DNA from 4 places in the Streptomyces sp. LZ34 genome. Region 2 is predicted to be linked to each of the others. Evidence: riboswitches for the same ligand, from Rfam matches in the RefSeq annotation. Region 2 holds a riboswitch; each other region holds the start of a gene.
The links. Region 2 has a riboswitch for cobalamin ahead of ACWY4P_RS37880 (prenyltransferase/squalene oxidase repeat-containing protein). Riboswitches for the same ligand answer to the same signal wherever they lie in the genome.

Region 1 (7,695 bases), 740 kb from region 2:
TCCGGGGGCGGTGCGCCGGGCCCGGGGCCCGGCCGGGCCCGGGGCTCAGCGGGGCTGGCCGTAGCCGCTGAGCTTGCCCGCGGCGCGCCGCAGCTCGTCGGGCGACAGCAGGGCCGGGGTGTACCCGGGGACGGCGGCCGCGGTGAGCCAGACCCGGCACATCCACTCCAGCTGGGCCGTCCGGTCGTACGCCTGGTCGAGCGTGGCGCCGTGGACGACCGTGCCGTGGTTGCGCAGCAGACAGCCGGTGCGGTCGCGCAGCGCGTCGAGCATCTTGTGGGCCAACTCGTCGGTGCCGTACAGGGCGTAGCCCGCGACGCGCACCGGGCCGCCGAGGGCGCAGGTCATGTAGTGGATCGCGGGGACCTCGTCGACCAGGGTGGAGACCGCCGTGGCGTGCACGGCGTGGGTGTGGACGACGGCCGCGGCGTCGGTGCCGCGGTAGATCGCGAGGTGCATGGGCAGCTCGCTGGTGGGGGCCAGTTCGCCGATCACCTGGCGCCCGTCCAGGTCGACGCCGACCGCGTCACCCGGGCCGAGCCGGTCGTACGGGACGCCGCTCGGGGTCACCAGCACGATGTCGCCGACCCTGGCCGAGACATTGCCCGAGGTGCCGACGACCAGGCCGTCGGCGACCGTCCTGCGGGCCGTCTCCACCACCCGTTCCCAGGCCTCCCGCAGCTCCGGCCGCTCCCCGACCCTCAGCGGTCGCGCGGTCTCCGGTTCCGGTTCCGGCTCCGTCACGGTCCCTCACCTCCGGGCGCCGATCATGGCAGAGAGGGGCACGGGGAGGTAGGGCGGGAGGTGCGCGGGGCTTCGGCGCTCCACTCCCTCAGCCGCGTCACCCCCGAGCCCACCCCAGTTCACCTTCCGTTCACCCCATGTCCTTACGGTCGTGAGGCACGCGTTGGTTGTCGAACCGATGGCCCGGGTGTGCGACTCCTCCCCTCTCAAAAGAGGGGGCCTGGCACTTGCATTGCACCACAGAATGTAGCGACCTGGTGGCGCTCCGTGCCGCCAAGTTCGGGGATCGCATTCCCCCACGAAGGAGTTCGATGGAACACATCACGCTTCTCATTGGGATCGTGATCATCACGGCCTTGGTGTTCGACTTCACGAACGGCTTCCACGACACGGCCAATGCCATGGCCACCACCATCTCCACGGGAGCTCTCGGTCCCCGGACGGCCGTGGCGATGTCGGCGGTCCTCAATCTCGTCGGCGCGTTCCTCTCCGTGGAGGTCGCCAAGACGATCTCCGGAGGGATCATCGACGAGGGCTCCGGAGTCCGCCCCGAAGTGATCTTCGCGGGTCTGGTCGGCGCGATCCTCTGGAACCTGCTGACCTGGCTGGCCGGACTGCCCTCCAGCTCCTCGCACGCCCTCTTCGGCGGCCTCATCGGCGCGACCCTGGTCTCCGTCGGCATGGACGGGGTCAACAGCGACAAGATCATCATGAAGGTCCTGATCCCGGCCGTGGCCGCGCCGCTCGTGGCCGGAATCGCCGCCCTGGTCGCGACCCGGCTCACCTACCGGCTGGCCCGCGGCCGCGACCCCCAGGACACCGCGAAGGGCTACCGCGCCGGGCAGATCGCCTCGGCCGCGCTGGTCTCCCTCGCCCACGGCACCAACGACGCCCAGAAGACCATGGGTGTGATCACCCTGGCACTGATCACCGGCGGCGCGGTCGCGCCCGACTCCGACCCGCCGCTGTGGGTCATCGTCTCCGCGGGGCTGGCCATCGCCCTCGGTACGTACCTGGGCGGCTGGCGCATCATCCGCACCATGGGCAAGGGCATCACCGACATCCAGCCGCCGCAGGGCTTCGCCGCCCAGACCGGCGCCGCGACCGTCATCCTCGCCTCGTCCCACATCGGCTTCGCGCTCTCCACCACCCAGGTCTGCTCCGGTTCCGTGATGGGCGCGGGGATCGGCCGCAAGGGCGGCGTGGTGCGCTGGTCCACCGCGGGCCGCATGGTCCTCGCCTGGGTGCTCACCCTGCCCGCCGCGGGCCTCGTCGCGGGCGGCGCGGCACTCCTGGCGGACCAGGGCGACTGGGGCGTCACGGCGGTCGCCGTGCTCGCGGTCGCCGCCTGCGCCGGGATCTGGGCGGCCTCGCGCCGCAAGCCCGTCGACCACACCAACGTCAACGATGTCAACGAGGCCGCGACGGCGCCGGCCGAGCCGGTGGGCGTCGTCACGGCCGCCCTCCAGTCCGTGGCCCCGCCGCCCGCCGGGCCGGTGGCCCCCGCCGTTGCCGCTTCCGCCTCCTCCTCCGCCTCCTCCGCCACCCCGGCAGGCGCATCCGCGGCCACCGGCAGCACCAGCTAAGGAAGTAACGCGATGAGCATCGACTGGGCGGCTCTCGGCCAGGTCTTCGGCATCAGCCTCGCGGTGACCGTCGGCTTCGTGGGCGTCTTCACCCTCGGCATCCTCGGCACCTCCCGCAAGCCGCGGCAGGCGGAGGCAGGCCCGACCGCCGCCGCCACCCCCTCCGGCACCTCGGCCCCGGCGGGCGCGGCCTTCAACCCCGCGCGCGCCGGCGCGTACGCCTGCTTCGCACTGTGCGCGGCGGCCGTGGTGTACGGCATCAATCTGATCGTGGCCTGACCCGCTCGACCCACCCACGGCCGCCGGGCCGGAACGCGCCGACCAGCGCGGACCGCCCGGCGGCCGTGGCATGTGCTCCTCGGCACACTCACGCAGGGTGGGGCATTCGCGAGTTGACGGCCATTCGCGGCCCATGGTGGACTTCCGGAGCCAAACGGCGGCAGGAGAGGAAGCCGGTGAGAATCCGGCGCGGTCCCGCCACTGTCACCGGGGAGCGCTCTCCCATCACCTGTACGAGTCACGGCCGTCCACACGGAGGCTGGAAGACCGGGAGAAGCGCGGATCCGGGAGCCAGGAGACTCTCACCGCCGGTCACGTCGAACCAGGGCGCGGACCCTGAGTGAGGACATACCGCCATGCCCGGCACCGCCATGCCGCCGCCGCCCCACCCGCGGCCCCTTCGCCACATCCCGACGCGCCGAGGCAAGACGGCGGACTGACGATGCGTGCCGATCACGCCTCGTACGCGTGCGGCGCCGCCCTCGGCTTTCTCGGCGACCTCGCCCTCGGCGATCCGCGCCGCGGCCACCCCGTGGCCGCGTTCGGGCGCGCCGCCCTGGCCGTCGAGCGGCTGCTGTGGCGCGACCACCGCGGATCCGGGGCTCTTTACACCGCGCTGTGCGCGGGCGGCGTGGCCGCGGGCGCTGTTCTGTCGGTGCGCGCCGTACGGGCCCTGCGAGGCCCCGCGTTGGGATGCCCCGCGTTGGGAAGCCTCGCCTCGGGCAGTACTGCCTCGGAAAGCCCCGCCCTGGGGCGCCCTTCCCCCGCCGCGCAGACCCTGCTGACCGCCGCCGCCACCTGGGCCGTGCTCGGCGGGACGACGCTGGGCCGGGAGGCGCGCGCCGTCGGCGGCGCGCTGGCCGCCGGGGACCTCGACGCCGCCAGGCGGCGGCTGCCGCACCTGTGCGGGCGCGACCCGCAGGCGCTGGACGGGCCTCAGATCGCGCGCGCGGTCGTCGAGTCGGTCGCCGAGAACACCTCGGACGCCGTCGTGGGCGCACTGGTGTGGGGGGCCGTCGGCGGGGTGCCGGGCCTGGTCGGCTTCCGGGCCGTCAACACCCTGGACGCGATGGTGGGTCACAAGTCGCCGCGCTACCGGCGGTTCGGATGGGCCTCGGCCCGGCTGGACGACCTGGCCGGCTGGCCCGGCGCGCGGCTCACCGCGGCGCTGGCCGTCCTGGCCGGGCCCGATCCGCGCGGCGCGTCGCGCGCCTGGCGGCGCGACGGCCACCGCCATCCGAGCCCCAACGCGGGCCCTGTGGAGGCCGCGTTCGCGGGCGCGCTCGGCGTACGGCTGGGCGGCACCCTCGCGTACGGCGGCCGCGTCGAGCACCGGCCGGTGCTCAACCCCGGCGGGCGGCCGGTCGAGGCCGCCGACATCGAGCGCGCGGTACGGCTGTCGCGGCGCGTCGGCGCCCTGGCGCTCGGCGCGTCCGTCACGGCCCGGCTGGCTGTGGGGGCGCTGCGGGCGGCTCGTACGGTCGCGCCCCCGGTCGCGCGGCCCGGCGCCGCGCCCGTACGCGCCGCGCGTGCCTCACATGGCGCGCGGGCCCGTTGGGCACGGTCCATGCGGACACTCGGCGCGGGCTGGTCGGGCGGCCCGGCGACGGCGCGGCCCGTGGCCGCTGGGAGGGACTACGGATGAGCGGAATACACGGCGGGGGCGCGGGTGCGAAGGGCGGGCCGGGCGGCGGGCTGCTCGTCGCGGGTACGACCTCGGACGCGGGCAAGAGCGTCGTCACGGCCGGGATCTGCCGCTGGCTCAGCCGCAAGGGCGTCAGCGTCGCGCCCTTCAAGGCGCAGAACATGTCGCTCAACTCCTTCGTGACCCGCGACGGGGCGGAGATCGGCCGCGCCCAGGCCATGCAGGCCGCCGCCGCGCGCGTCGAGCCGAGCGCGCTGATGAACCCCGTCCTGCTCAAGCCCGGCAGCGACCGCAGCAGCCAAGTGGTGCTGCTGGGCAAGCCGGTGGGCGAGCTGAGTGCGCGTGGGTATTTCGGGGGGTCTGGAGGGGCGTCCCCCGGGGAAAAGCTGCCCGGCGGGCGGCGGGAGGCGCTGCTCGGGACCGTCACCGAGTGCCTGGCCGAGCTGCGGCGCACCCATGACGCGGTGATCTGCGAGGGCGCGGGCAGCCCCGCCGAGATCAATCTGCGCCGAACCGACATCGTCAACCTGGGTCTCGCCCGGGCCGCCCGGCTGCCGGTCGTCGTGGTCGGGGACATCGACCGCGGCGGCGTCTTCGCGTCGTTCTTCGGCACGACCGCGCTGCTCTCCGAGGCCGACCAGCGGCTTGTCGCGGGCTATCTGGTGAACAAGTTCCGCGGCGATGTGACCCTGCTGGAGCCAGGCCTTCAGATGCTGCACGGCCTGACGGGCCGCCCGACCATGGGCGTGCTGCCGTACGCGCACGGGCTCGGCATCGACGAGGAGGACGGGCTGCGGGTGTCGCTGCGCGGGGCGGTGCGCGAGAGCGTCGTCGCGCCGCCGCACGGCGCGGACATCCTGCGGGTCGCGGTCGCCGCCGTGCCGCTCATGTCGAACTTCACGGACGTGGACGCACTGGCCGCCGAACCCGGCGTGGTCGTTCGGTTCGTGGACCGGCCGGAGGAGCTGGCCGACGCCGATCTGGTGGTGCTGCCGGGCACCCGCGGCACCGTACGGGCGCTGGAGTGGCTGCGGCGGCGCGGTCTGGCCGCGGCGATCGCGCGGCGGGCGGCGGAGGGCCGGCCGGTGCTGGGCATCTGCGGCGGCTTCCAGATGCTCGGCGAGCGCATCGAGGACGAGGTCGAGTCGCGGGCCGGGACGGTGGAGGGGCTCGGGCTGCTGCCGGTTCGGGTGCGGTTCGCGGTGCACAAGACCCTCGCGCGGCCGGTCGGCGAGGCGCTCGGCGAGCGGGTGGAGGGCTACGAGATCCACCACGGGGTCGCCGAGCTGCTGGACGGCGCGGACGAACCCTTCCTGGACGGCTGCCGGGTGGGCTCGGTGTGGGGCACGCACTGGCACGGCTCGCTGGAGAGCGACGGCTTCCGGCGCGCCTTCCTGCGGCGGGTCGCGGACGCGGCGGGCCGGGCGTTCGTCCCGGCGCCGGACACCAGTTTCGGGGAGCTGCGCGAGGAGCAGCTGGACCGGCTGGGCGACCTGATCGAAGAACACGCGGACACGGACGCGCTGCTGCGGCTGATCGAGAACGGCGTGCCGGAGGGGCTGCCGTTCGTCCCGCCGGGGGCGCCGCCCCGGCCTCCCGGGCCCTCGCTGCCCTCTCCTGCGGCGTCTCCGGAGGAGTCGTCTCAGGAGGAGTCGTCTCAGGAGGAGTCGTTCCCTCCGCCCCGCCCAGAAGACCACCACCGCGCCCACACCGCAGGAGGTACCCCCGCATGACCGCCACCCCCTACCCGTTCACCGCGCTCGTCGGGATGGCCGACCTGCGGCTGGGCCTCCTGCTCAACGCCGTGTCGCCGGCCGTCGGCGGGGTGCTGGTACGCGGCGAGAAGGGCACCGCGAAGTCGACGGCCGTACGGGCGCTGGCCGCCCTGCTGCCCGGCATCGACGTGGTGGCCGGCTGCCGGTTCTCCTGCGACCCCACCGCGCCCGACCCGGGCTGCCCGGACGGCCCGCACGAGCCGGACACCGGCACCGTACGGCCCGCCCGGATGGTCGAGCTGCCGGTCGGCGCCTCCGAGGACCGGCTGGTCGGGGCGCTGGACATCGAGCGGGCGCTGTCGGACGGGGTGAAGGCGTTCGAGCCGGGTCTGCTGGCCGACGCACACCGCGGCGTGCTGTACGTCGACGAGGTCAACCTGCTGCACGACCACCTGATCGACCTGCTGCTCGACGCGGCCGCCATGGGCGCCTCCTATGTGGAGCGCGAGGGCGTGTCCGTACGGCACGCGGCGCGCTTTCTGCTGGTGGGCACCATGAACCCCGAAGAGGGCGAGCTGCGGCCGCAGTTGCTGGACCGCTTCGGCCTGACGGTGGAGGTCGCGGCGTCGCGGGACACCGACGAGCGGGTCGAGGTGGTGCGGCGGCGGCTGGCGTACGACGAGGACCCGGCCGGGTTCGCCGCGCGCTGGGCGGACGAGGAGGGCGCGCTGCGGGAGCGCGTGGCGGCGGCGCGTGCCCTGCTGCCGCGGGTGCGGCTGGGCGATGGCGCGCTGCGGCAGATCGCGGCGGTGTGCGCGGCGTTCGAGGTGGACGGGATGCGCGCGGACATCGTGACGGCGCGTACGGCGACGGCGCTGGCGGCGTGGGCGGGGCGTACGGAGGTGACCACCGAGGACGTGCGGCAGGCCGCGCTGCTGTCGCTGCCGCACCGGCGCCGGCGGGCTCCGTTCGACGCGCCGGGGCTGGACGAGGACAAGCTCGACGAAGTGCTGCGCGAGTCCGGGGGCGGGGACGACGACCCGGAGCCGGACCCGGGGCCCGACGGGCGGGACGGGCAGGACGGGCAGGACGGACCGGAAGGCCCTGACGGGCCGGGGGGTCCTGACGGGCCGGGGGGCGGACAGCCGCCGCGGGGCGTGCCGGAGCAGGCGCCGCCGTCGGCCGGATCGTCCGTACCGGAGCAGCGCACGAGCCCCGACGGTTCCGACAGTTCCGACGGTTCCGACGCCCCGAGCCGGGTCCCCGATGCCGCCGACGGGGGCCCGGGCGGGGCCGCGGCGGGCGGGCCCGGCGGCGAACGGGCGGCCGTGGGCGCCGCCGAGCCGTTCCGGACCCGGCGGCTGGACGTACCGGGGCTCGGCGAAGGGGCGGCGGGGCGGCGGTCGCGCGCCCGCACGGCCCACGGCCGCACCACCGGCGCCCGCCGCCCCCGCGGAACCCTGTCCAAGCTGCACCTGTCGGCGACCGTACGGGCCGCCGCACCGCACCAGCGCTCGCGCGGCCGGCAGGGCCCCGGGCTCGTGGTGCGCCGTGACGACCTGCGTGAGGCGGTGCGCGAGGGCCGCGAGGGCAACCTCGTGCTGTTCGTGGTGGACGCGTCGGGGTCGATGGCCGCGCGGAAGCGCATGAGCGCCGTCAAGGGCGCCGTACTGTCACTGCTGCTGGACGCCTACCAGCGGCGGGACAAGGTCGGCCTGATCACCTT
Region 2 (7,695 bases):
GAACGGCAGGACCCCGACGACATCAGCGCCCGGCTGCACGCCGCCACCCGGGCCGTGTTCGACTGGTCAGTGGCCAACCCTGCGGAGTTCAACCTGCTCATGGGGGCCGGCTATCCGCAGGCGGCCGCCGCGTCCGCCGACGACATCCCGCACGTCATATTGCGCGATCTGGGCGGGATGTACGGGCAGCTCTTCACCCGGCTGTGGCGTGAGCAGCAGCTGGCCCACCCGTCCGACGAGGAGATCGACCCGGTCCTGGCACGGCAGTTGCGGACGTACCGCGAGGCCATGGGCATCGAAGTCCCCATCGGTGTCGCGCTCCTGATGATCACCTGCTGGCGCCAGATCTACGGCATGCTCTGCCTGGCCGTCTACAGCCACATGTCCTACGCCCTGGATGACCCGGTGCCGCTGTTCGAGGACATGATGGACCGACTCCTCGGCATCCTCGGCCTCACCCGCAGTCCTCGCCTGGTGATCTGAGCAGCTCCGCCGCGCCCGTCCGTACGGCGGCCCAGTCGGTGGCGTACTCGTACGCCCGCGCCCGCTCCAGCCACCCCGCCCGGTCCCGGTGCTCGCGGCGCAGCTGCTCCAGGTCGAGCTCGACCCCCGGCGGCGGCCCCGCCGCCTCCAGTTCGCCGATCCGCCGCTCCATCGCCTCCAGCAGCGCGCGGTCGAACTCGGCCACGGCGGCGACGAAGGCGCTGGTCGGCACGGTCACCCGGCCCGTCGCCGGGCCGGCGAACTCGATCTCGTTCTCGGGATCGGATTGATGCGCCCAGCTGACGTTCATGACGTCCCCGGTGGCGTCATCCTCCGTAGCGTCGTCCTCCCCGGCGACGGTCCGCCAGCAGCGGATGTGCGGCTCGACCCGCAGATACCCCGTGTACAGGGTGCGGTCGCCGTGCCACTGCGCCGCGGCCTCGGCCGCGGCCTCGGCCGCGGCCTCCGGGGTCTCCTCCCAGTGCCAGCCGGAGGAGTCGCCGGCCACGAAGCCGGCCAGGTCCTCGGGCACCGGCTCCAGCGCCGCCGGCAGGAGCGCGAGCAGGTCCTCCCACAGCCGGACCACGTAGTAGTCCGCATACGGGTGCGCCGGGCCGCCGCCCCCGCCGCCCCGCAGCGACCGCACCGTGCGCTCGGAGTAGCGCAGCAGCTCATGGTCGCCGAGGTCGATCACGTACCAGCCGTCGGTCAGCCCGAACCAGTGCAGCACGGGGCGCTCGCGCCGCCCCCAGGGCCGCACTTCCTCCAAGGGGGTCAGGCCAAAACGGAACCGGATCATCAGCCCTCCAGCGCCGCGAGCGGTTCCGCATGGTGCGGGGGCCCGACCGCCGTGGTCCGGCCCGGTTCGGCGCCGGATAAAGTATCCGTGAAAACTTCATCCGCGTCCGATCGGGGGAAGCCGGTGAGAATCCGGCGCTGACCCGCAACCGTGAGTACGGGCTGTGTGCCGCAGGGCGTACGAGCCGGAGCACCTGGTCGGGCGCACCACAGGCTCCCGCCGTCGGCCCGTCCGGCGGCGGCACCGTCGAGGTATGCGGAGCTGAGCCCGGTGTCACCGCGTTCGTGCGTCCCCTCGGCGTGCGGGGTGGACGGCCGTGCGTGGCCGCGTACCGATGCCCAGCCACCGCCGAGACCATCGACCGAGAGGCACCGTCGCCATGAACGTACGCCGCAGCGCCACGGCTCTGGCCGCCCTGGCCGCCCTGTGCACGGCCGCCGCCCCCGCCGCGTTCGCCGACACCTCGCCCTCCCCCAAGCCGTCCGGCTCGGCGGCGCTGCCCAAGGGGCTGTACGGCACCAAGGACCCGAAGTTCGACGGGGTGTGGCGGCAGTCACTCGCGCTGCTCGCCCAGGACGCGGTCGGGGTCACCCCGGCGCGGTCGGCCATCGACTGGCTGGCCGGCCAGCAGTGCGAGGACGGCGGCTTCGCCGCGTACCGGGCCGACGCCGCAACGCCCTGCGACCCGAAGAAGGGCGAGTTCACCGACGCGACGGCGGCGGCCGTGCAGGCGCTGGCCGCGGTCGGCGGGCGCAGCGCCACCGTCGAGAAGGGCGTCGGCTGGCTGAAGAAGCACCAGAACGACGACGGCGGCTGGGGCCTGAACCCGGGCAGCCCGAGCGATGCCAACTCCACCTCCGCCGCCGTCGGCGCCTTCGCCGCCACCGGCCAGGACCCGGAGCGGGTGAAGTCCGCCAAGGGCGGCAAGACGCCGTACGACGTGCTGCTGGGCCTTCAGCTGGGGTGTGACGCGAAGGAGGGGCAGCGCGGGGCGTTCGCGTATACGGCGGACAAGGGCGAACCCCGGACGAAAATCGCCAACGACCTGGCGACCGCGGCCGCCGCGCTGGCCACCGAGGGCAAGGGCTTTGTCTTCGAACCGGCCGGCAAGGACGCCGGCAAGGCCCCGAAGCCGCTGGACTGCGGCGCGGGCAAGGGCGGCAGCGGCAAGCCGGACGGGGCGGCCGAGGCCGCGCAGGCCGCCGCCGCGTATCTGTCGGACACCATGGCCGCGCACGGCCGCCACCTGCTGTCCGCCATGCCCGGCGCCAAGGCCCAGCCCGACTTCGGCGGCACGGCGGACGCCATCGTCGCGCTGGCCGCCGGGGAGCACAGCGCGACCGCGGCCAAGCCCCTCCAGTGGCTGCAGAACGAGAAGAACGGCGCGCTGGCGTGGGCGAAGGGCGACCCGGGCGCCCTGGCCAAGCTGGTCCTCGCGGCGCATGCGGCCGGGGCGGATCCGCGCAGCTTCGGCGGCGCCGACCTCGTCCAGCAGCTGAACGCCACCGGCCCGAAGCCGGAGTCGGTCTCCGCGGCCGGGTCGCAGGCCGACTCGGACAAGGACTCGGGCAAGGACGACGGCAAGGACAAGAAGGACGACGACAACGGGGGTGTCGGCGGCGTCTGGTGGACGGTGGGCGTCTTCATGGTGGCCGGCGTCGGCATCGGCTTCCTGCTGAGCGGCCGGAAGAAGCAGCAGCTCTGATGGGTCAACGCGCCGCCCTCGTCTGCGCCGTGCTCATGTCCGCGCTGGTGTCCGCGCTCGCGCTCGGCGCCTCGCCCGCGCAGGCCGCGGGCTACCGCTACTGGTCGTTCTGGCAGCGGGAGCGGGGCGCCAACGGCTGGACGTACGCCACGCAGGGGCCCGCCACGGCCCGGCCGGGCGACGGCGACATGATCGGATTCCGGTTCGCCGTGAGCGAGGACTCGGGCGACGCCACCCAGCCCCGCGACTCGACCGACTTCGGGACGGTCTGCGCGCACACCCCCGCGAAGGGCGGCACCAAACGCGTCGCGGTGGTCCTCGACTTCGGCACGGCCGCCGACGCCCCCGACCACCGCACCCCGCCCGAGCCCCGTACGGAGTGCGCCCGGGTCGGCGAGGACGCGAGCGCCGGGGACGCGCTGGCGGCCGTCGCCGAGCCGCTGCGCTACAGCTCCTCCGCCCTGCTGTGCGCCATCGCCGGCTACCCCGCCACGGGCTGCGGCGAACAGGTCGACGCCACCAGCGGCGGATCCGGCGGCGGCAGCAGCAGCGGGGACGGCGCGCAGGGCGGTGGCGGAGGCGGCCCGTCGGCCGGGCTGATCGGCGGCCTGGCCGCCGTGGTCGCGCTGGGGGCCGCCGCCGTGTGGCAGGCGCGCCGCCACCACCGGCGATGAGCGGCGCCGACCGGGCCGCCGCCGGACACCCGCAGACCGTGCACACCGCGCACACCGCGCGCGGTGCGCTGCACGCCGGGGCCTGGTGGCTGTGGGCGCTCGGGCTGGCCACGGCCGCCTCCCGCACCACCAATCCGCTGCTGCTGGGGCTGCTCGTCGCCGTCGCGGGCTATGTGGTCGCCACGCGCCGCACGGACGCGCCGTGGGCGCGCTCGTACGGCGCGTTCCTCAAGCTGGGGCTTGTGGTGCTGGCCATCCGGCTGTGCTTCGCGGTCCTCCTCGGCTCGCCGATCCCCGGCACACACGTGCTGGTCACGCTCCCCGAAGTTCCGCTCCCCGACTGGGCGCAGGGCGTGCGGATCGGCGGCCGGGTCACCGCCGAGGGGCTGACCTTCGCGCTGTACGACGGGCTGAAGCTGGCCACCCTCCTGGTCTGCGTCGGCGCGGCGAACGCGCTCGCCAACCCCGCCCGGCTGCTCAAGTCCCTGCCCGGCGCGCTGTACGAGGCGGGCGTGACGGTCGTGGTCGCGATGACCTTCGCCCCGAACCTGGTCTCCGACGTCCAGCGGCTGCGCGCCGCCCGCCGGCTGCGCGGCCGCCCCGACCGCGGGGTGCGCGCCCTGCTCCAGGTCGGGCTGCCGGTCCTGGAGGGGGCGCTGGAGCGTTCCGTGGCGCTCGCGGCCGCGATGGACGCGCGCGGCTACGGCCGCACCGCCCACGTCCCGCCCGCCGTCGCCCGCGCGACCGCCGTCCTCACCCTCGGCGGGCTGCTCGGCGTGTGCGCCGGTACGTACGGGCTGCTGGCGGCCCAGGGCGCGGGCTTCGGCCTGCCGGTGCTGCTCGCCGGGCTCGCCGCCGCGCTCGGCGGGCTGTGGCTGGGCGGCCGCCGTTCGGTGCGCAGCCGCTACCGGCCGGACCGGTGGGGCACGCGGGCGTGGCTGGTGTCCGGGTCCGGGGTGGCGGTCGCGGGCCTGATGATCTGGGCGGCCTCGTACGCCCCACAGGCCCTGAACCCGCCCGCCGTCCCGCTCACCGCGCCCGTGCTGCCGCTGTGGCCCGCGGCCGGGGTGCTGGTCGGGCTGCTCCCGGCGTTCGTCGCCCCGGGCCGGGCTCCGGGTCCGGCTCCGGGTCCGGGTCCGGGTCCGGGTTCGCGTCCGGGTCCGGGTTCGCGTCCGGCATCACTCACCACCCAGAAGACCAGCGAGGACACCGGCAAGGAGGCCACGCGGTGATCCGCTTCGAGCAGGTGTCCGTCACCTACGAAGACGCGGCGCGGCCCGCACTCCAGGGCGTGGATCTGACCGTGCCGGAGGGGGAGCTGTGTCTGCTCGTCGGTCCCTCGGGAGTCGGCAAGTCGACTCTCCTGGGCGCCGTCTCCGGCCTGGTGCCGCACTTCACGGGCGGCACGCTGCACGGGCGGGTCACCGTGGCGGGCCGCGACACCCGCACCCACAAGCCGCGCGAACTGGCCGATGTCGTGGGCACGGTGGGCCAGGACCCGCTGGCCCACTTCGTCACGGACACCGTCGAGGACGAACTCGCGTACGGCATGGAGTCGCTGGGCGTCCCCCCGGACACCATGCGCCGCCGGGTCGAGGAGACCCTGGACCTGCTCGGCCTCGCCGCGCTGCGCGACCGGCCCATCGCGACGCTCTCCGGCGGACAGCGGCAGCGGGTCGCCATCGGCTCGGTGCTCACCACGCATCCGCGCGTCCTGGTTCTCGACGAGCCGACGTCGGCGCTGGACCCCGCGGCGGCCGAAGAGGTCCTGGCGGTGCTTCAGCGGCTCGTGCACGACCTCGGCACCACCGTGCTGATGGCCGAACACCGCCTGGAGCGGGTGGTCCAGTACGCCGACCAGCTGATCCTGCTGCCCTCCCCCGGCGCGGCCCCCGTCGTCGGGGACCCGGCCGAGGTGATGGCGGTCTCGCCCGTCCAGCCGCCCGTCGTCGAGCTCGGCCACCTCGCGGGCTGGACCCCCCTCCCGCTGTCCATACGGGACGCCCGCCGCAAGGCGGCGCCGCTGCGGGAGCGGCTGACCCCGCTCGCGCCGACCGGAGTTCAGGGGGGCGGTCCGGCGGGCGAACCCGTCGCCGAGGCGGTGCGGCTGGCCGTACGCCACGGGCGGGTCGAGGCGCTGCGCGGCGTGGACCTGACGGTGCGGCCGGGCGAGACGGTGGCGCTGATGGGCCGCAACGGCGCGGGAAAGTCGACCTTGCTGTCCACGCTGGTCGGGATGCACACGCCCGCCTCCGGTTCGGTACGCGTCGGGGCCGCCGGGCCGGGCGGCCGAGGGGCAGGCGGCGGGAATGCCGGCGGCCGGGGCGTCGTACCGCATCGCACCCGGCCCGCCGAACTGCTGCGCCACGTCGGCCTCGTACCGCAGGAGCCGCGTGACCTGCTCTACGCCGACACCGTCGCCGCGGAGTGCGCGGCGGCCGACCACGACGCGGGCGCGGCCCCGGGCACCTGCCGCGAACTGGTCGGCCGGCTACTGCCCGGCTTGGCGGACTCGGCACACCCCCGCGATCTGTCCGAGGGCCAGCGGCTCGCGCTCGCGCTGTCGGTCGTCCTCACCGCGCGCCCGCCGCTGCTCCTGCTCGACGAGCCGACCCGCGGCCTGGACTACGCGGCGAAGGCGCGCCTGGTCGAGATCCTGCGCGCGCTGGCCGCGGACGGCCATGCGACCGTCCTCGCCACGCACGACGTGGAGCTGGCCGCCGAACTCGCCCACCGGGTGGTGATCCTGGCCGACGGGGAGGTCGTGGCCGACGGCCCGACGGCGGAGGTGGTGGTGTCCTCCCCCGCGTTCGCCCCGCAGGTCGCCAAGGTGCTGGCCCCGCTGCCGTGGCTGACGGTCCGGCAGGTACGGCGGGCCCTGGAGGACCGGGAGCGGGCCACATGAGGCCGGATGGCGACGGCACCGAGCGGAACGGGCCGGATGACACGCCCGCCCTGGGCGGGACGCCCCGCCCAGGTGACACGCCCGCCCTGGGCGGGACGCCCCGCCCAGGTGACACGCCCCACCCAGGCAAAACGCCCCGCCCGGGCTACGCCCCCGGCGCCGCCCGCCGGGTCCGCGCGGTCCGCCTCGGCCCCCGCTCCGTCGCCGCCCTCGCCCTCGTCTCCGCGATCGGTGTCGCCGCCTTCGGCTGGCCGCTGCTGTCCGACTCCGCGTCCGGGCTCGCCCACTCCGCCGACGCGCCCTGGCTCTTCGCCGCGCTGCTGCCGCTGCTGCTGGCCGTCGTCGTGGCGACGATCGCCGACACCGGCCTCGGTTCCAAGGCCGTCGCGATGCTGGGGGTGCTGGCGGCCGCCGGGGCCGCGCTGCGGCCGCTGGGCGCGGGGACGGCGGGTATCGAGCCGATGTTCTTCCTGATGGTGCTGTCGGGGCGGGTGCTGGGCCCGGGCTTCGGTTTTGTGCTCGGTGCGGTGTCGATGTTCGCCTCCGCGCTGCTGACGGGTGGGGTGGGGCCGTGGATGCCGTTCCAGATGCTGTCCATGGGGTGGGTGGGCATGGGCGCGGGCCTGCTGCCGGGGGCGGACCGGCTGCGCGGGCGCGCGGAGTTGTTCCTGCTCGCCGGGTACGGGGCGGTCGCCTCGGTCCTGTACGGCACGGTGATGAATCTTCAGGGCTGGCCCTATCTCGCCGGGATGGCCTCGGGCGTGTCGTTCGTGCCGGGCGATCCGCTGTCGCACAACCTGGCCCGCTTCGTCGCATACTGCCTGGCGACGTCCCTCGGCTGGGACCTCCCGCGCGCGGTGGTGACGGTGGTGCTCACCCTCACCCTCGGCCGTACGGTGCTCCGGGCCCTGCGCCGTGCGACCCGCCGGGCGGCCTTCGACGCGCCGGTCGCCTTCGAGGAGCCGTAGCCCGAAACGGCGAACGGGCGGTGCCGACGCGCATGATGCGCCGGTACCGCCCGCCGCGTGACCGGCCTCTTTCAGGGGCCGGCCGGGAGGGAAACTAGCCCTGGTGGAAGATCGCGGCGTTCCACTGGGCGACCCACTTACCATCGCCGAAGTTGAGGTTG
Region 3 (7,695 bases), 8.6 Mb from region 2:
CCGAACTCTGCGTAGCACATGTGGGTGTGGATCTGGGTGTCCGGCCGCACACCGCTCGTGGTCAGCCGGAACGCCGCGGTGGCCCACGCCAGGTACTCCGGGCGGTCGGCGGCACGCAGCGGCAGCGTCTCGCGCAGGGCGGGCTCGTCGACCTGGATGACGGACGTGCCGACCGCCTCCAGGTCGCCCACCTCGTCGCGCAGGGCGAGGGCGACCTGACGGGCGGTCTCGGCGAGCGGCTGGTCGTCGCGGACGAAGGACCAGGCGAGCATGGTGACCGGGCCGGTGAGCATGCCCTTGACCGGGCGGTCGGTGAGGGACTGGGCGTACGTCGTCCAGCGCGCCGTCATCGGTTCGGGACGGGAGACATCGCCGGCGAGGATCGGCGGGCGGACGTAGCGGGTGCCGTAGGACTGGACCCAGCCGTGCCGGGTGGCGAGGTAGCCGGTGAGCTGTTCGGCGAAGTACTGGACCATGTCGCTTCGTTCGGGCTCGCCGTGCACCAGGACGTCGAGGCCGGCCTTCTCCTGGAAGGAGATCACCTCGCGGATCTCGGCCTCGATCCGCTCCTCGTAGGCGGCCTGGTCGATCCGCCCGGCCCTCAGATCGGCGCGGGCGGCGCGCAGCTCATCGGTCTGTGGGAAGGAGCCGATCGTGGTCGTCGGCAGCGGGGGCAGGCGCAGGTGGGTGCGCTGGGCCGTGGCACGTTCGGCGTATGGCTGGGAGCGGCGGGCGTCGGCGGCGGTGACGGCCGCGGTGCGGGCGCGGACGGCGGGGTCGCGGGTGATGCGGGAGACCGCTCGGGAGGCCAGATCGGCCCGGTTGGCCGCCAGTTCGGCCGCGATGGTGTCCGTGCCCTGGGCCAGGCCGCGGGCCAGGGTGACGATCTCACCGGTCTTCTGCCGGGCGAAGGCCAGCCAGCGCAGGATCTGGGGTTCGATGTCCCGCTCGGCGGCGGCGTCGAGCGGGACGTGCAGCAGGGAGCAGGAGGCGGCGACGTCGACCCGGTCAGCCAGGCCGAGGAGGGTGCCGAGGGTGGACAGCGACTTCTCCAGGTCGTTGCCCCATACGTTGCGGCCGTCCACGACGCCGGCGACGAGGCGCTTGCCGGGCAGGCCGCCGACGGCGGCGAGTGCGTCAAGGTTCGCGGCAGCGGCGCCGGTGAAGTCCACAGCGAGCCCGTCGACAGGGGCCTTGACCAGGACCGGCAGGGCCTCGCCGAGCCGGTCGAAGTAGGAGGCCACCAGCAGCTTCGGGCGGTCGGTGAGGCCGCCGAGGTGGTGGTAGGCGCGGGCTGCGGCGTTCAGTTCGGCCGGGGTGCGGTCCTGGACGAGGGCGGGCTCGTCCAGCTGCGCCCACTGCGCGCCCGCCGCGCGGAGATCGGTGAGGATCTCCGCGTAGACCGGGAGCAGCCGGTCCAGGAGGGTCAGTGGCTCGAAGTCAGCGGCGACGCCGGGGGCCGGCTTGGCGAGCAGCAGATAGGTGACCGGGCCGACCAGGACCGGGCGCGGGGTGTGGCCGAGCGTGAGGGCCTCACGCGCCTCGGCGACCTGTTTGGTCGAGTCGGCCGCGAAGACCGTGTCCGGGCCCACCTCGGGCACGAGATAGTGGTAGTTGGTGTCGAACCACTTGGTCATCTCCAGCGGCGCCGCCTCCTGCGTGCCGCGCGCCATCGCGAAGTAACCGCCCAGGGGGTCGGCCTCGACGGCGGCACGGTGGCGGGCGGGGATCGCACCGACCATGACCGTGGTGTCCAGAACGTGGTCGTAGTACGAGAAGTCGCCGGTCGGCACCTCGTGGATACCGGCATCGGCCAGCTGCCGCCAGGTGGCGCGGCGCAGACCGGCCGCGACCTCACGCAGGCCTTCGGCGGTGACCCGGCCCTTCCAATGGCCCTCGATCGCCTTCTTCAGTTCCCGGTTCGGCCCCTGGCGGGGGTAGCCGTACACGGTGGCCCGGGCTGCCATGGCTGCGGCCTTGGTTGTCACGGAACTCTCCTTCGCGAGCACTCGTTTCGACTTCCCGGGACGGGACGAGGGCGAAGGGATGGCGAAGGCGGCGAGACCCGCTGGGGGTGCTCGACCGTGCCGCCGACCCGCCCTCGAGGTCACCGAGATTCCGTGCGCGCACATCGCACACGGGCAGTGGCAGGTCTTCGGACTCGCAGGCGCGCCTCGTGACGTACGACCTGTCGTACGAGGCACCTACTGGCCGTCGCTTCCCAGACCCGGCTCTCCGGGCCCAGTGCTTGATGACGGCGGTCGTTCCCGCTCACCGCTGCGGGGCAGTCCCGGATTCCCACCGGGTTCCCTCTTGCGACGCGCCTGCCTGGCGGACAGGGCGAACCAGCTGCACCGCCAGCCTATACAGGCGGCGGGCGCGGGGGCGACCCAGTGGACAAGGCGTTCGCCACGCGCGAGCGCGTCCAGGTGCGGATCGCCGCCATGCCAGGGGGGAAGTCAGTGGTGCTCGCGCCGGCAGGGGCGTGAGGCGCGTGTGGTAGCTTGCCGGGGCCAGTCGTACCCATGTACGTACACGTGCGTGCACGGGTCAGGGAATCCGGTGTGAATCCGGAGCTGACGCGCAGCGGTGAGGGCGACGGGCGGGGCATCGGCCACTGGACGGCGATCGCGGTCCGGGAAGGCGCCTCGTTCCGGCTGACCCCGAGCCCGAAGACCTGCTGGCGGCCTCCGACACCGGAAAACGGCCGGGGGAGCACTGTACGACCGGGCTTCGCGCAAGAGCCCTCGACACCGAAGGAAGCTCCGTGCCGCTCGCACGCCCTCTCCGTCATGCCGTCCCGCTCCTGGCAGGTGCCCTGCTGCTGACCGGCTGCGGTGGTTCCTCCGGCCCGTCGGCCGAGGCGAGCCCGGCCAAGGGCAAGTCCGCCGGCTATCCGGTCACTCTCGACAACTGCGGGCAGAAGGTCCACGTCGACGAACCTCCGCAGCGGGCGGTCTCCCTCAACCAGGGTACGACCGAGATCATGCTCTCCCTCGGGCTCGCCGACCGTATGGTGGGTACCGCCACCTGGACGGACCCGGTGGCGAAAGGGCTGGAGAAGGCCAACGCGAAGGTGAAGCGGCTGTCCGACAACGCCCCCTCGTTCGAAAAAGTCCTGGACACCGAACCCGACTTCGTCGCCTCCTCCTTCGCCTCCACACTCGGCAAGGGCGGTGTGGCCCCGCGGAAGGAGTTCGACAAGCTCGGCGTGGCCACCTACCTCTCCCCCTCCGACTGCGTCGGCAAGGACAACAGCGGTGACGGCGATGGTGCGCGCACCGAGCCGCTGACCATGGACGCGGTTTATGGCGAAGTCACCGACCTGGCACGGATCTTCGGCGTGCAGGAGCGCGGCGAGAAGCTCGTCGCCGATCTCAAGGCCCGGGTAAAGAGGGCCACCTCCGGCCTCGACGCCCGGGATGTCACCGTCATGTACTGGTTCGCCAACTCCCAGTCCCCGTACGTGGCGGGCTGCTGCGGCGCCCCCGGCATCATCACCCGCGAACTCGGCGCGAAGAACGCCTTCGACGACACCCACGAGGAGTGGCCCCAGGTCAACTGGGAGACCGTCGCCGACCGCGACCCCGACATCCTCGTCATCGGCGACCTGACCCGCAAGCAGCAGACGGCCGAAACCGCGGCGAAGAAGATCGAGTTCCTGGAGTCCGACCCGGTCACGAGGAGCCTGACCGCGGTGAAGAACAAGCGGTACGTGCTGCTGTCCGGGCAGGCCATGAATCCGACCATCCGGACCGTCGAGGGCATCGAGAAGGTGTCGGCGGCGCTGCGCGAGTACGGCCTCGAGGGATGAGCACCGCCCTGTCCTCGGCCGCGCCGGCAGCGGTGCGCGGTCTGCGCCGCGCGCTGCTGTGGGCGGCCGGTCTCGCGCTGCTGTGCGTCTCCATCGCCGTGGCGATCACCATCGGCCCGGCGGACATCGCGGTCGGTGACGTATGGGCGACGGTGGCGGCCCATCTCGGCTGGGGAAAGGCGGAGTTGACACCCATCCGGGACGGGATCGTGTGGAACCTGCGACTACCGCGCACCCTGCTCGCGGCCGTGTGCGGCGCCGGACTGGCCGTGTGCGGGGCGGTGATGCAGTCCCTGCTGCGCAACCCGCTCGCCGACCCCTTCGTCCTGGGCGTCTCGTCCGGGGCCTCGACCGGCGCGGTCGTGGTCGTCGTGCTCGGCGCGGGAGGCGGGGCAATGTCCGTGTCGGGCGGGGCATTCTTGGGGGCGATTGGCTCCTTCGCGCTGGTGCTGCTGCTCAGCCACACTCTCGGCGGCACCACGGACCGGGTGGTGCTCTCCGGCGTCGCGGCCATGCAGCTGTTCTCCGCGCTCACCTCCTTCGTCGTGATGACGGCGGCCGACGCCGAGACCACCCGCGGGGTGCTGTTCTGGCTGCTCGGCTCGCTCAGCGGGGCCGACTGGACGGATGTGGGGGTGTGCTCGGCGGCGCTGGTGGCGGCGCTGCTGGTGTGCGCCGGGCGCGCCGGACAGCTGGACGCGTTCGCGTTCGGGCAGGAGGCGGCCGCCTCGCTGGGCGTGAACGTGGCCCGCACCCGGCTGGTGCTGCTGTGCGCCACCGCCCTGCTGACGGCCGTCCTGGTCAGCTCGGCCGGGGCGATCGGCTTCGTCGGCCTGGTACTGCCGCACGCCGCCCGCGCGCTCACCGGACCCGGCCATACGCGGCTGCTGCCGGCCACCGCTCTGGCCGGGGCGGTGTTCCTGGTGTGGGTCGACACCCTCGCCCGTACCGTCCTGGACCCGCAGGAGGTGCCGGTGGGCGTGGTGACCTCGCTGATCGGCGTCCCGGCGTTCGTCCTCGTGCTGTACCGGACCAGGAGTCCGCGATGACCGGCACCGCTGACGGCGCCGGGCTGCGCGCCGATCGGCTCACCTACACGGCGGGCGGCACGCCGATCCTGGACGGGGTCAGCCTCACCCCACGCCCCGGTACCGTCACCGGCCTCCTCGGCCCGAACGGCTCGGGCAAATCCACGCTGCTGCGCCTGCTCGCCGGCGTCATCACGCCGGCCTCCGGCACCGTCACTCTCGACGACCGCCCACTGGAGCAGGTGGGGCGCCGCGCGGTCGCCCGCCGTGTGGCCGTCGTCGAGCAACAGGCCGACACCCAGGTCGCGTTGACCGTCCTCGAGGTCGTACGCCTCGGCCGCGTCCCTCACCGCCGGGCCTGGGCCCCCGCCTCGCCCGAGGACGAGGAGGCCGTCGGTGCCGCGCTGGCCCGCACCGGGCTGACCGACAAGGCCGGCCGCCCCTGGCACACCCTCTCCGGCGGCGAACGCCAGCGCGTCCAGATCGCCCGCGCCCTCGCCCAGCAGCCGCGGGAACTGCTACTGGACGAACCCACCAACCACCTCGACATTCAGCACCAGCTCGCCCTGCTGACCTTGATCACCGAACTCCGCCTCACCAGCGTCGTCGCCCTGCACGACCTGAACCTGGCAGCGATGTACTGCGACCGGCTCGTGGTCCTCAAGCAGGGCCGCGTGGTGGCCTGCGGCAGCCCGCAGGACGTCCTCACCCCGGCCCTCATCGCCGACGTCTACGGCGTACGGGCCACCGTCACCCGCACCGGCCCCGACGACCGCCCCCACATACGCTTCCTGGGCACACTCCCGCCTCGCTGACCACCGAGGCCCGCCTCAGGTTGCGGTCGCCTCCGCGGCGGCGCGCCCCGCCTCGCGGCCGGAGAAGAGGCAGCCGCCGAGGAAGGTGCCCTCCAGGGAGCGGTAGCCGTGGACTCCGCCGCCGCCGAAGCCCGCGACCTCTCCGGCCGCGTACAGACCGGGCACGGGGTTCCCGGCCGTGTCCAGGACGCGGCCGGAGAGGTCGGTCTGGAGGCCGCCGAGCGTCTTGCGGGTGAGGACGTTCAGACGTACGGCGATCAGGGGTCCGGCGCCCGGATCGAGGATCTTGTGGATGGAGGCCGTGCGGCTGAGAGTGTCCCCGGGGTAGGCGAGGGCGTTGCGGATGCCCATGACCTGGACGTCCTTGGTGTAGGGGTTGTCGATCTCCCGGTCGCGGGCGTCGATCTGCCGTTTGAGGTCGGCGAGGTCGATGAGGTTGTCGCCGGTCAGTTTGTTCATGCCGGTGACGAGTTCGGCCAGTGTCGAGGCCACGACGAAGTCGGCGCCCTTGTTCTTGAATCTCTCGATCGGCTCGGGGGTCTGCCAGATACGTGACAGCAGCTGCCAGATGTTCTTGTTGGTGAGGTCCGGGTTCTGCTCGGAGCCGGAGAGCGCGAACTCCTTCGCGATGATCTTCTGGGTGGTGACGAACCAGGAGTAGTCGTAGCCGGAGTCGGTGATCGACTTGAGGGTGTGCAGGGTGTCGTAGCCCGGGATGTCCGGGCTGTTGAAGCGCTTGCCCGTGGCGTCGAACCACATCGAGGACGGGCCGGGCAGGATGCGGATGCCGTGGCCCGGCCAGATCGGGTCGTAATTCCGCAGGCCCTCGGTGTAGTGCCACATCCGGTCGGGGTTGACGATCCGGCCGCCTGCCTTCTGCGTGATCGCCAGCATCCGGCCGTCGACGTGCGCGGGGACACCGGTGACCATGAACTTCGGCGGGGTGCCGAGGCGGGTCGGCCAGTTCTGGCGGACGAGGTCGTGGTTGGCGCCGATACCGCCGGAGGTGACGACCACAACCGGGGCGCGCAGTTCGAAGTCGCCGATGACCGTGCGGGAGCTGGGCTTGCCGCGGGCGGCGTCGCTCGGCTCCAGGACCGCGCCGCGCACGCCGGTGACCACGCCGCCGGTCGTCACCAGTTCGTCGACGCGGTGCCGGAACTTGAAGGTCACCTTGCCGGCGGCGACCGCGGCGCGCACCTTCTTCTCGAAGGGTTCGACGACCGCCGGCCCCGTTCCCCAGGTGACATGGAAGCGGGGCACCGAGTTGCCGTGCCCGTCCGCGAGACCGCCGCCGCGCTCGGCCCAGCCCACAATCGGGAACCACTGCACACCCAGACCGGAGAGCCAGGAGCGCTTCTCGCCCGCGGCGAAGTCCACATACGCCTCGGCCCACTTGTACGCCCAGAAGTCCTGACCCACGGGGTCGGCGATGCCCCGGTCGAATCCCGCCGTGCCCAGCCAGTCCTGCCAGGCCAGGTCCTGGGAGTCCTTGATACCCATCAGGCGCTGCTCGGCGGAGTCGACCAAGAACAGACCGCCGAAGGACCAGAACGCCTGCCCGCCAAGGCTGGCCTCGGGCTCCTGGTCGAGGAGGAGCACCTTGCGCCCGGCCGCGGCCAGTTCGGCCGTGGCGACCAGACCGGCGAGCCCGTGACCCACCACGATGGCGTCCGCGTCCTGCGACTCGGCGGCGAAAGCGGGAACCGTCTGGAGGAGGGTCGCGGCCGCGAGTACCCCGCCCGCCACCGTCAGAGCACGACGACGGGTGATCGCGGCCGGGGCTGATGTGTTCTGCATGGGCTGCCTTCCGAGGAGGGGCGCAGGGGCGTGGGATACGCATGGCGCCACTGCGACGGCAAGGTGTTACCGACGGTAGCCCAGGGGCGATTCGTACGACCAGAGTGCTGCGCCATCAACTCCGCGCTGAGACCGGGGCGTTGGCTGATCAGGGTGCCAACGCCAATGCCGGACGCGTGCGAGGCCGACGCCACCGCTGCCGGTGCCGCGCGAGCGGACGGCCAAGCGCTCCGCGTTC
Region 4 (7,695 bases), 3.1 Mb from region 2:
GTGTTCTTGGCCGCGACCGCGATCCGGCGGTAGGCGCTCTCCATCTCCGTGCGGGCCGGGCGGCCTTCCAGGCCGCGGCCGTACGCGTAGCCGCCCCAGACCGTGTAGACCTCCGCCAGGTCGGCGTCGGTGCGCCAGTCGCGGCTGTCGATGAGCTGGAGCAGGCCCGCGCCATAGGTGCCGGGGCGGGAGCCGAAGATGCGGGTGGTGGCGCGGCGTTCGTCGCCGTGCTCGGCGAGGTCGGCCTGGGCGTGGGCGCGGATGTAGTTGTCGGCCTCGGGCTCGTCGAGGGAGGCGGCGAGGCGCACGGCATCGTCGAGCAGCGCCACGACATGCGGGAACGCGTCGCGGAAGAAGCCGCTGATGCGTAGAGTGACATCGATCCTGGGGCGGCCCAGCTGGTCGAGTGTCGCGGGTTCGAGTCCCGTGACTCGTCGCGAGGCGTCGTCCCACACCGGGCGGACGCCCAGCAGCGCGAGCGCCTCGGCCACGTCGTCGCCCGAGGTGCGCATCGCGCTGGTGCCCCACAGCGACAGGCCGACGGAGCGCGGCCACGCACCGTCGTTGTCGCGGCGGTAGCGCTCCAGCAGCGAGTCGGCGAGCGCCCGGCCGGTCTCCCAGGCCAGCCGGCTGGGCACGGCCTTGGGGTCGACAGAGTAGAAGTTACGGCCCGTCGGCAGGACGTTGACCAGTCCGCGCAGCGGCGAGCCGGAGGGTCCCGCGGGCACGAAGCCGCCGTTCAGGGCGTGCACGGCGTGGTCGATCTCGTCGGTGGTGGCGGCCAGCCGCGGCGCGACCTCGCGGGCGGCGAAGTCGAGGATCGCGGTCACCGCGTCGCGCTGCTCCTCGGGCAGCCCCAGGCTCGCCTTCTCGGCGGCCTCCGGCGCCCAGTCGGCGTCCTCCATCGCCTGGACGAGGGCGCGGGCGCGGTCCTCCGCCTCGTCCGCGTCGGTGCGGCCGGCGGCCGACTCGTCGAGGCCGAGTGCCTCGCGCAGCCCGGGCAGCGCCGTCGTACCGCCCCAGATCTGCCGGGCGCGCAGAATCGCCAGAACGAGGTTGACCCGCTCCGGGCCGGACGGGGCGGCGCCGAGGATGTGCAGGCCGTCGCGGATCTGGGCGTCCTTGACCTCGCACAGCCAGCCGTCCACATGCAGCAGGAAGTCGTCGAAGCCGTCGTCGTCCGGCCGCCGCTCCAGCCCGAGGTCGTGGTCGAGCCTGGCGGCCTGGATGAGGGTCCAGATCTGGGCCCGGATGGCGGGGAGTTTGGCCGGGTCCATCGCGGAGATGGCGGCGTACTCGTCCAGCAGCTGCTCCAGGCGCGCGATGTCGCCGTAGGAGTCGGCGCGGGCCATGGGCGGCACGAGGTGGTCGACGAGGGTGGCGTGGGCGCGGCGCTTGGCCTGCGTGCCCTCGCCCGGGTCGTTGACCAGGAACGGGTAGATCAGCGGCAGGTCGCCCAGCGCGGCGTCGGGGCCGCAGGCGGCGGACAGGCCCGCGTTCTTGCCGGGCAGCCACTCCAGATTGCCGTGCTTGCCCAGGTGCACCATGGCGTCGGCGCCGAATCCGCCGTCGGCCTGGGGGGTGGCGATCCAGCGGTAGGCGGCCAGGTAGTGGTGGGAGGGCGGCAGGTCGGGGTCGTGGTAGATGGCGATCGGGTTCTCGCCGAAGCCGCGCGGCGGCTGGATGACCACGAGGAGGTTGCCGCGGCGCAGCGCGGCGAGCACGATCTCGCCCTCGGGGTCGCGGCTGGTGTCGACGAACATCTCACCCGGCGGCGGCCCCCAGTGCTCCTCCACCGCCTCGCGCAGCTCCTGCGGCAGCCGGCCGTACCAGCGGCGGTAGTCGGCGGCGGGGATCCGGATCGGGTTGCGGGCCAGTTGCTCCTCGGTGAGCCAGTCCTGGTCGTGGCCGCCCGCCTCGATGAGGGCGTAGATCAGCTCGTCGCCGTCGCCGGAGGCGAGGCCGGGAAGCGCCTCGGGCCCCTCCTCGGGGCCCAGGTCGAAGCCGTCCGCGCGCAGCCGGCGCAGCAGGGCGACGGCGCTGGCGGGCGTGTCCAGGCCGACGGCGTTGCCGATGCGGGAGTGCTTGGTGGGGTAGGCGGACAGGACGAGCGCGAGGCGCTTGTCGGCCGCCGGTATGTGGCGCAGCCGGGCGTGTCGTACCGCGATCCCCGCGACACGCGCGGCGCGCTCGGGGTCGGCGACATAGACCGGCAGGCCGTCCTGGTCGGTCTCCTTGAAGGAGAACGGCACGGTGATCAGCCGCCCGTCGAACTCCGGGACGGCGACCTGGGTCGCCGCGTCCAGGGGCGAGAGGCCCTCGTCGTTCTCCTCCCACGCGGCGCGCGGGCCGGTCAGGCACAGCGCCTGTAGCACCGGGACGTCCAGCGCGGCCAGCGCGCCCGCGTCCCACGCCTCGTCGTCCCCGCCGGCCGACGCCTCGGCCGGCCGGGTGCCGCCCGCGGCCAGCACGGTGGTCACCACCGCGTCGGCCTCCGCGAGGGCCTCCAGCAGCTCGGGCTCGGGCGCGCGCAGCGAGGCGACGTACAGCGGCAGCGGGCGGCCCCCAGTGTCCTCGACGGCCCGGCAGAGCGCCTCGACGAAGGCGGTGTTGCCGCTCATGTGGTGGGCGCGGTAGTAGAGCACGGCGACCCGCGGGCCGGTGACGCCCTCGCGTGCGGTGCGCTCCAGCGGGCCCCACGAGGGCGCGGGCGCGGGAGGCTCGAAGCCGTGGCCGGTCAGCAGGACGGTGTCGGACAGGAAGCGGGCCAGCTGGCCGAGGTTGCCGGGCCCGCCGTGCGCGAGATAGGCGTGGGCCTCGGCGGCGATCCCGACCGGGACCGTGGAGGCCTCCATGAGCTGGGCGTCCGGGGCCTGTTCGCCGGTCAGCACGACGACCGGGCGGTCCCCGGCGAGCAGCGTGTCGAGCCCCTCCTGCCAGGCGCGCACCCCGCCGAGCAGCCGTACGACGACGAGTTCGACGCCGTCGAGGAGCGCGGGGAGGTCGTCAAGCGGGAGCCGGGCCGGGTTGGCGAGCCGGTAGGGCACCGGGGTCTGTGCCGCGCGGGCACTGAGCAGATCGGTGTCGGACGTCGACAGCAAAAGGATCATGCGACGGCAGGCCTTCCTCGGGGTCCGCGCCCCGGGCGGGTTGAAGACGGCGGGAGTTCCTGGCTCGCGCGGCCGTCGCATACCGGCTGCCGCGCTCACAGTGGCGGGACCGCGCCGGATTTCCACCGGCTTCCTACCCTTTTTGCCGTCGTGTGTGGTGGCGGGTCGGGACCGACCCGCCGGTGAGCATAGTAGGCGTTCCTGACCTGCCGCGGGGCGGTGAGCCGAAGGCAATCGTCGGTATGCTCGCCGCCATGCCCCTCCCCCCGACAACCGCCCCACCAGGGGATGAAACCCCCGTGCGCGGTCGCGCCGACGCCTGCCCCGGCGCGCTGCGCCTGCACCCGGCGGACGACGGCGCGCTGGCCCGGGTGCGGCTGCCCGCCGGGATCCTGACGGCACGTCAGGCACTCGTGCTGGCGCTCGCGGCCGAGGAGTTGGGAGACGGCCGGCTGGACCTCACCTCCCGGGGCAATCTGCAACTGCGCGGCCTCGATGCGGAGTGCGGGGCCGGGCTCGCGGCCCGGCTGCGGACGGCCGGGCTGCTCCCGTCGGACCGGCACGACCGGGTGCGCAACATCGTGGCGTCCCCGCTGTCCGGGCTGGACGGGGCGGGGTACGCGGATGTCCCGGCGTGGGCGAGGGAGCTGGACGCCCTGCTGTGCGACGACGCGCCCGCGGGTTCCGGATTCGCCGAACTGGCGGGGCTGTCGGGCCGGTTCCTGTTCGCGCTCGACGACGGGCGCGGCGATGTGGCGGCGCTGGGCGCGGATGTGACATTGATCGCAGCGCCGGACGGCGAGGCGGTGCTGCGGCTCGGCTCCGGCGGGGAGCGGGCACGGCCGCGCGCTGAGGCAGGGCCGGAATCCGGTGCGCCGCCGGCGCCGGACGGCCCCGGCGTGGCAGGCCCCCGGGGCACAGGCGACGGCCCGGCGCGGCGGGGCGGCCCGGCGGGCGGTGACGACACGCCGGGCGCCACGCGGCCACTGAGCCGCCCGGATCCTCCGGCCGGGCCGGTGGGCGCGCCGGGCGCCGAGCTGCGGGTCGGCGCCGACGACGCGCCGCGCGCCGCCGCGGTGGCGGCGCTGGCGTTTCTGGAGGCGGCGCGCACAAGCGACACCCGGGCGTGGCGGGTTCGCGATCTGCCGACGCGACACGCGGTGACGGCGGACGCGTTGGCCCGGCGGCTCGCGGAGGCCGGAATCCCGGCGGCGCGCCCCGGACCTGAGCCCGGCCCCCGGCCGAGCGACCGGCCCCCGGCGCCGGTACCACCGGCGGAAGCCGCGGCGGCCACCACGGAAACGGCCGAAACCCGGCGACGGCCCGGCACTTCCGGCGCGAGCGGATCAGCCGGTCCCGCGCTGGGTCCGGACCCGCGGCCGGGCGAGCGCCACACGGACACCACCCCGCCGGTGCCACCGCGGGCGCGATCGGCGCCCTCCCCTGAACCCACCGCGCCCGCGACCGGGCTGATCACGGGGCCGGACGAGCGGTGCGCGGTCTCCGTCGCCGTCCCGCTGGGGCGGCTCACCGCCGCGCGGTGGCGGCTGCTCGCCGAGCTCGCCTCCCGGGGCGGCTCGGGCGAGCTGCGTGTGACACCCTGGCGCGGCGTGGTGCTGCCCGGCTTCTCCCACGGCGGCGCCCGGGCCTCGCTGCGCGAGCTCGCCGACGCCGGGCTCGTGACCACGCCGCACTCCCCCTGGCTCGGGGTCGGCGCCTGCACGGGACGTCCCGGCTGCGCCAAGTCCCTGGCCGATGTGCGTGCCGACGCGGCGCGCGCGGTGGCGGGCGAGGCGCCCGCCGAGGGCGGCCCGGGCCCGCTGCCGGGCCGGCTACCGGTGTATCTCTCCGGCTGCGAGCGGCGCTGCGGCCATCCCGGCGGCCGCTGGGTCGACGTGCTGGCGACGGGCGACGGCTACCAGGTCACCGTACGAGGTGCCGCAGGGTCCGCGCGGGGCGTGGACGTGACAGCAGAGCAATTGGCCGGCGCCGTGGCGGCGGCCCGTGGAACGACATGATCGAGGGCACAGTGTTCGACTACGAGAAGGACGGCGCGGCCATATACCGCGCCTCCTTTGCCACCATCCGCGCCGAGGCGGACCTGGGCGGTCTGCCCGCCGACGTCAGCCAGGTCGCGGTGCGGATGATCCACGCCTGCGGGATGGTCGACCTCGTCCAGGACCTCGCGTACACCCCCCAGGTGGTCGCCCGCGCCCGCGCCGCGCTGCGCGCCGGCGCGCCCGTGCTCTGCGACGCGCACATGGTGGCCAGCGGCGTGACCCGCAAGCGGCTGCCCGCGGACAACGACGTGGTGTGCACCCTGTCCGACCCCGCGGTGCCCGAACTGGCCCGCCGGATGGGCACCACGCGCAGCGCCGCCGCGCTGGAGCTGTGGCGGGACCGGCTGGAGGGCGCGGTGGTGGCCATCGGCAACGCGCCCACCGCGCTGTTCCGCCTGCTGGAGATGATCGAAGAGGGTGGGGCCGGCGCGCCGCGCCCGGCGGCCGTCATCGGCGTACCGGTCGGCTTCATCGGCGCCGCCGAGTCGAAGGAGGCGCTGGCCGGGCATCCGGCCGCGCTCGACCACCTGGTGGTGCGCGGCCGGCGTGGCGGCAGCGCCATCGCCGCGGCCGCGGTCAACGCGATTGCGAGCGAGGAAGAGTGAGCGAGCAGCAGACGGGCCGGCTCTACGGCGTGGGTCTTGGCCCCGGCGATCCCTCACTGATGACCGTACGCGCCGTGGAGGTCATCGCCGAGGCCGATGTCGTCGCGTATCACAGCGCCCGGCACGGCCGCAGCATCGCGCGCTCCATCGCCGAGCGCCATCTGCGGCCCGACCACATCGAGGAGCGACTGGTCTATCCGGTCACCACCGAGACCACCGACCACCCCGGCGGCTACCGCGGCGCGATGGAGGAGTTCTACGCGGACGCGGCGGCCCGGCTGGCCGCCCATCTGGACGCGGGGCGCACGGTCGCGGTGCTCGCCGAGGGCGACCCGCTCTTCTACGGCTCGTATATGCATATGCACAAGCGCCTGGCCGACCGCTACCCCACCGAGGTCGTCCCCGGCGTCACCTCCGTGAGCGCGGCCGCCGCCCGGATCGGGGCGCCGCTGGTGGAGGGCGAGGAGGTGCTGACCGTCCTGCCCGGCACGCTCCCGGAGGAGGAGCTGACGGCTCGTCTGGCCACGACCGACGCGGCCGCCGTGATGAAGCTCGGCCGCACCTTCCCGGCGGTGCGGCGGGCGCTGGAGCGCTCGGGCCGGCTGGCGGAGGCCCAGTACGTGGAGCGGGCCACGATGGGCGCGGAGCGCATCGCGCCACTGGCCGAGGTGGACCCCGAGTCGGTGCCCTACTTCTCGGTGGCGGTGCTGCCGAGCCGGATCGACGCGAAGGCCCCGGCCGGCCGGGGCGAGGTCGTGGTGGTGGGTCTTGGCCCGGCGGGCCCGCTGTGGCTGACCCCCGAGGCGCGGGGCGAGCTGGCCGCCGCCGAGGATCTGGTCGGCTACACCACCTACCTGGACCGGGTGCCGGTGCGCCCAGGGCAGCGGCGGCACGCCTCGGACAACAAGGTGGAGGCCGAGCGCGCCGAGTTCGCGCTCGACCTGGCCCGGCGCGGGCGGCGGGTCGCCGTCGTCTCCTCGGGCGACCCGGGCGTGTTCGCCATGGCCACGGCCGTGCTGGAGGCGGCGGGCCAGGACCCGTACCGCGAGGTGCCGGTCCGGGTGGTGCCCGGCATGACCGCGGCCCACGCGGCCGCCGCCCGCGTGGGCGCCCCGCTCGGCCACGACTACGCGGTGATCTCGCTGTCCGACCGGCTCAAGCCCTGGGAGGTCATCGCCGAGCGGCTGCGCGCCGCGGCCGCGGCCGACCTGGTGCTCGCCCTGTACAACCCCGGCTCGCGCAGCCGGATCTGGCAGGTCGGCAAGGCGCGGGAGCTGCTGCTCGAGCACCGCGCGCCGGACACGCCCGTCGTGCTCGGCCGGGACGTGGGCGGCCCCGAGGAGCGGATACGGATCGTCAGGCTGGCCGATCTCGATCCGGCCCTGGTCGATATGCGCACCATCCTGCTGGTCGGCTCCTCCCAGACCCGTACGGCCCGGCGCGGCGACGGCACCGAGGTCGTCTGGACGCCGCGCCGCTACCCCGAACGCTGACCCGCGGCGCGGACGGTCAGCGGGTCAGCGGGTCAGCGGGTCAGCGGGTCAGCGGGTCAGCGGGTCAGCGGGTCAGCGGGTCAGCCGAGAGTGGTGCTCAGCCAGGCCAGCGCGGCCGCCGGGTCGGGCACGACGGGCACGCCGTCCGGGGCCGCGGGGCGCCGGACGACGACGACCGGCAGCCCGGCCTCGCGCGCCGCGGTGAGCTTGGCGGCGGTGGCACTGGCGCCACTGTCCTTGGTGACCACGACGTCGATGCGGTGGCGGTGCAGCAGCTCCGCCTCCCCTGCCACGGTGAACGGGCCGCGGTCCAGCAGCACTTCCATCTGCGGCGGGGCCGGTGGCTCGGGCGCGTCGACGGAGCGGACCAGGAACCACCGCTCGGTGAGATGGGCGAAGGAAGCCAGGCCCAGCCGCCCGGTGGTGA

Region 1: another riboswitch for cobalamin. It lies ahead of ACWY4P_RS41545 (cobalamin biosynthesis protein); the one in region 2 lies ahead of ACWY4P_RS37880 (prenyltransferase/squalene oxidase repeat-containing protein).
Region 3: another riboswitch for cobalamin. It lies ahead of ACWY4P_RS01420 (ABC transporter substrate-binding protein); the one in region 2 lies ahead of ACWY4P_RS37880 (prenyltransferase/squalene oxidase repeat-containing protein).
Region 4: another riboswitch for cobalamin. It lies ahead of cobN (cobaltochelatase subunit CobN); the one in region 2 lies ahead of ACWY4P_RS37880 (prenyltransferase/squalene oxidase repeat-containing protein).

What each region holds. Positions count from the first base shown of each region.
Region 1 is NZ_CM132680.1:9,649,698-9,657,392, reverse strand. It holds gene ACWY4P_RS41560 (class II aldolase/adducin family protein) at 46-705, opposite strand; gene ACWY4P_RS41555 (anion permease) at 1,056-2,330, shown strand; gene ACWY4P_RS41550 (hypothetical protein) at 2,343-2,609, shown strand; cobalamin riboswitch at 2,730-2,930, shown strand; gene ACWY4P_RS41545 (cobalamin biosynthesis protein) at 3,052-4,254, shown strand; gene ACWY4P_RS41540 (cobyric acid synthase) at 4,251-5,987, shown strand; gene ACWY4P_RS41535 (putative cobaltochelatase) at 5,984-7,695, shown strand, end outside.
Region 2 is NZ_CM132680.1:8,914,398-8,922,092, reverse strand. It holds gene ACWY4P_RS37890 (TetR/AcrR family transcriptional regulator) at 1-483, shown strand, start outside; gene ACWY4P_RS37885 (DUF5984 family protein) at 455-1,282, opposite strand; cobalamin riboswitch at 1,373-1,498, shown strand; gene ACWY4P_RS37880 (prenyltransferase/squalene oxidase repeat-containing protein) at 1,662-2,987, shown strand; gene ACWY4P_RS37875 (SCO2322 family protein) at 2,987-3,661, shown strand; gene ACWY4P_RS37870 (CbiQ family ECF transporter T component) at 3,658-4,893, shown strand; gene ACWY4P_RS37865 (ABC transporter ATP-binding protein) at 4,890-6,566, shown strand; gene ACWY4P_RS37860 (ECF transporter S component) at 6,563-7,534, shown strand; gene ACWY4P_RS37855 (hypothetical protein) at 7,629-7,695, opposite strand, start outside.
Region 3 is NZ_CM132680.1:297,041-304,735, forward strand. It holds gene metE (5-methyltetrahydropteroyltriglutamate--homocysteine S-methyltransferase) at 1-1,988, opposite strand, end outside; cobalamin riboswitch at 2,130-2,366, opposite strand; cobalamin riboswitch at 2,498-2,699, shown strand; gene ACWY4P_RS01420 (ABC transporter substrate-binding protein) at 2,768-3,814, shown strand; gene ACWY4P_RS01425 (FecCD family ABC transporter permease) at 3,811-4,863, shown strand; gene ACWY4P_RS01430 (ABC transporter ATP-binding protein) at 4,860-5,657, shown strand; gene ACWY4P_RS01435 (FAD-binding dehydrogenase) at 5,673-7,457, opposite strand; gene ACWY4P_RS01440 (hypothetical protein) at 7,694-7,695, opposite strand, start outside.
Region 4 is NZ_CM132680.1:12,023,585-12,031,279, reverse strand. It holds gene cobN (cobaltochelatase subunit CobN) at 1-3,110, opposite strand, end outside; cobalamin riboswitch at 3,142-3,301, opposite strand; gene ACWY4P_RS51525 (nitrite reductase) at 3,410-5,128, shown strand; gene ACWY4P_RS51520 (precorrin-8X methylmutase) at 5,125-5,775, shown strand; gene ACWY4P_RS51515 (precorrin-2 C(20)-methyltransferase) at 5,772-7,268, shown strand; gene ACWY4P_RS51510 (cobalt-precorrin-6A reductase) at 7,349-7,695, opposite strand, start outside.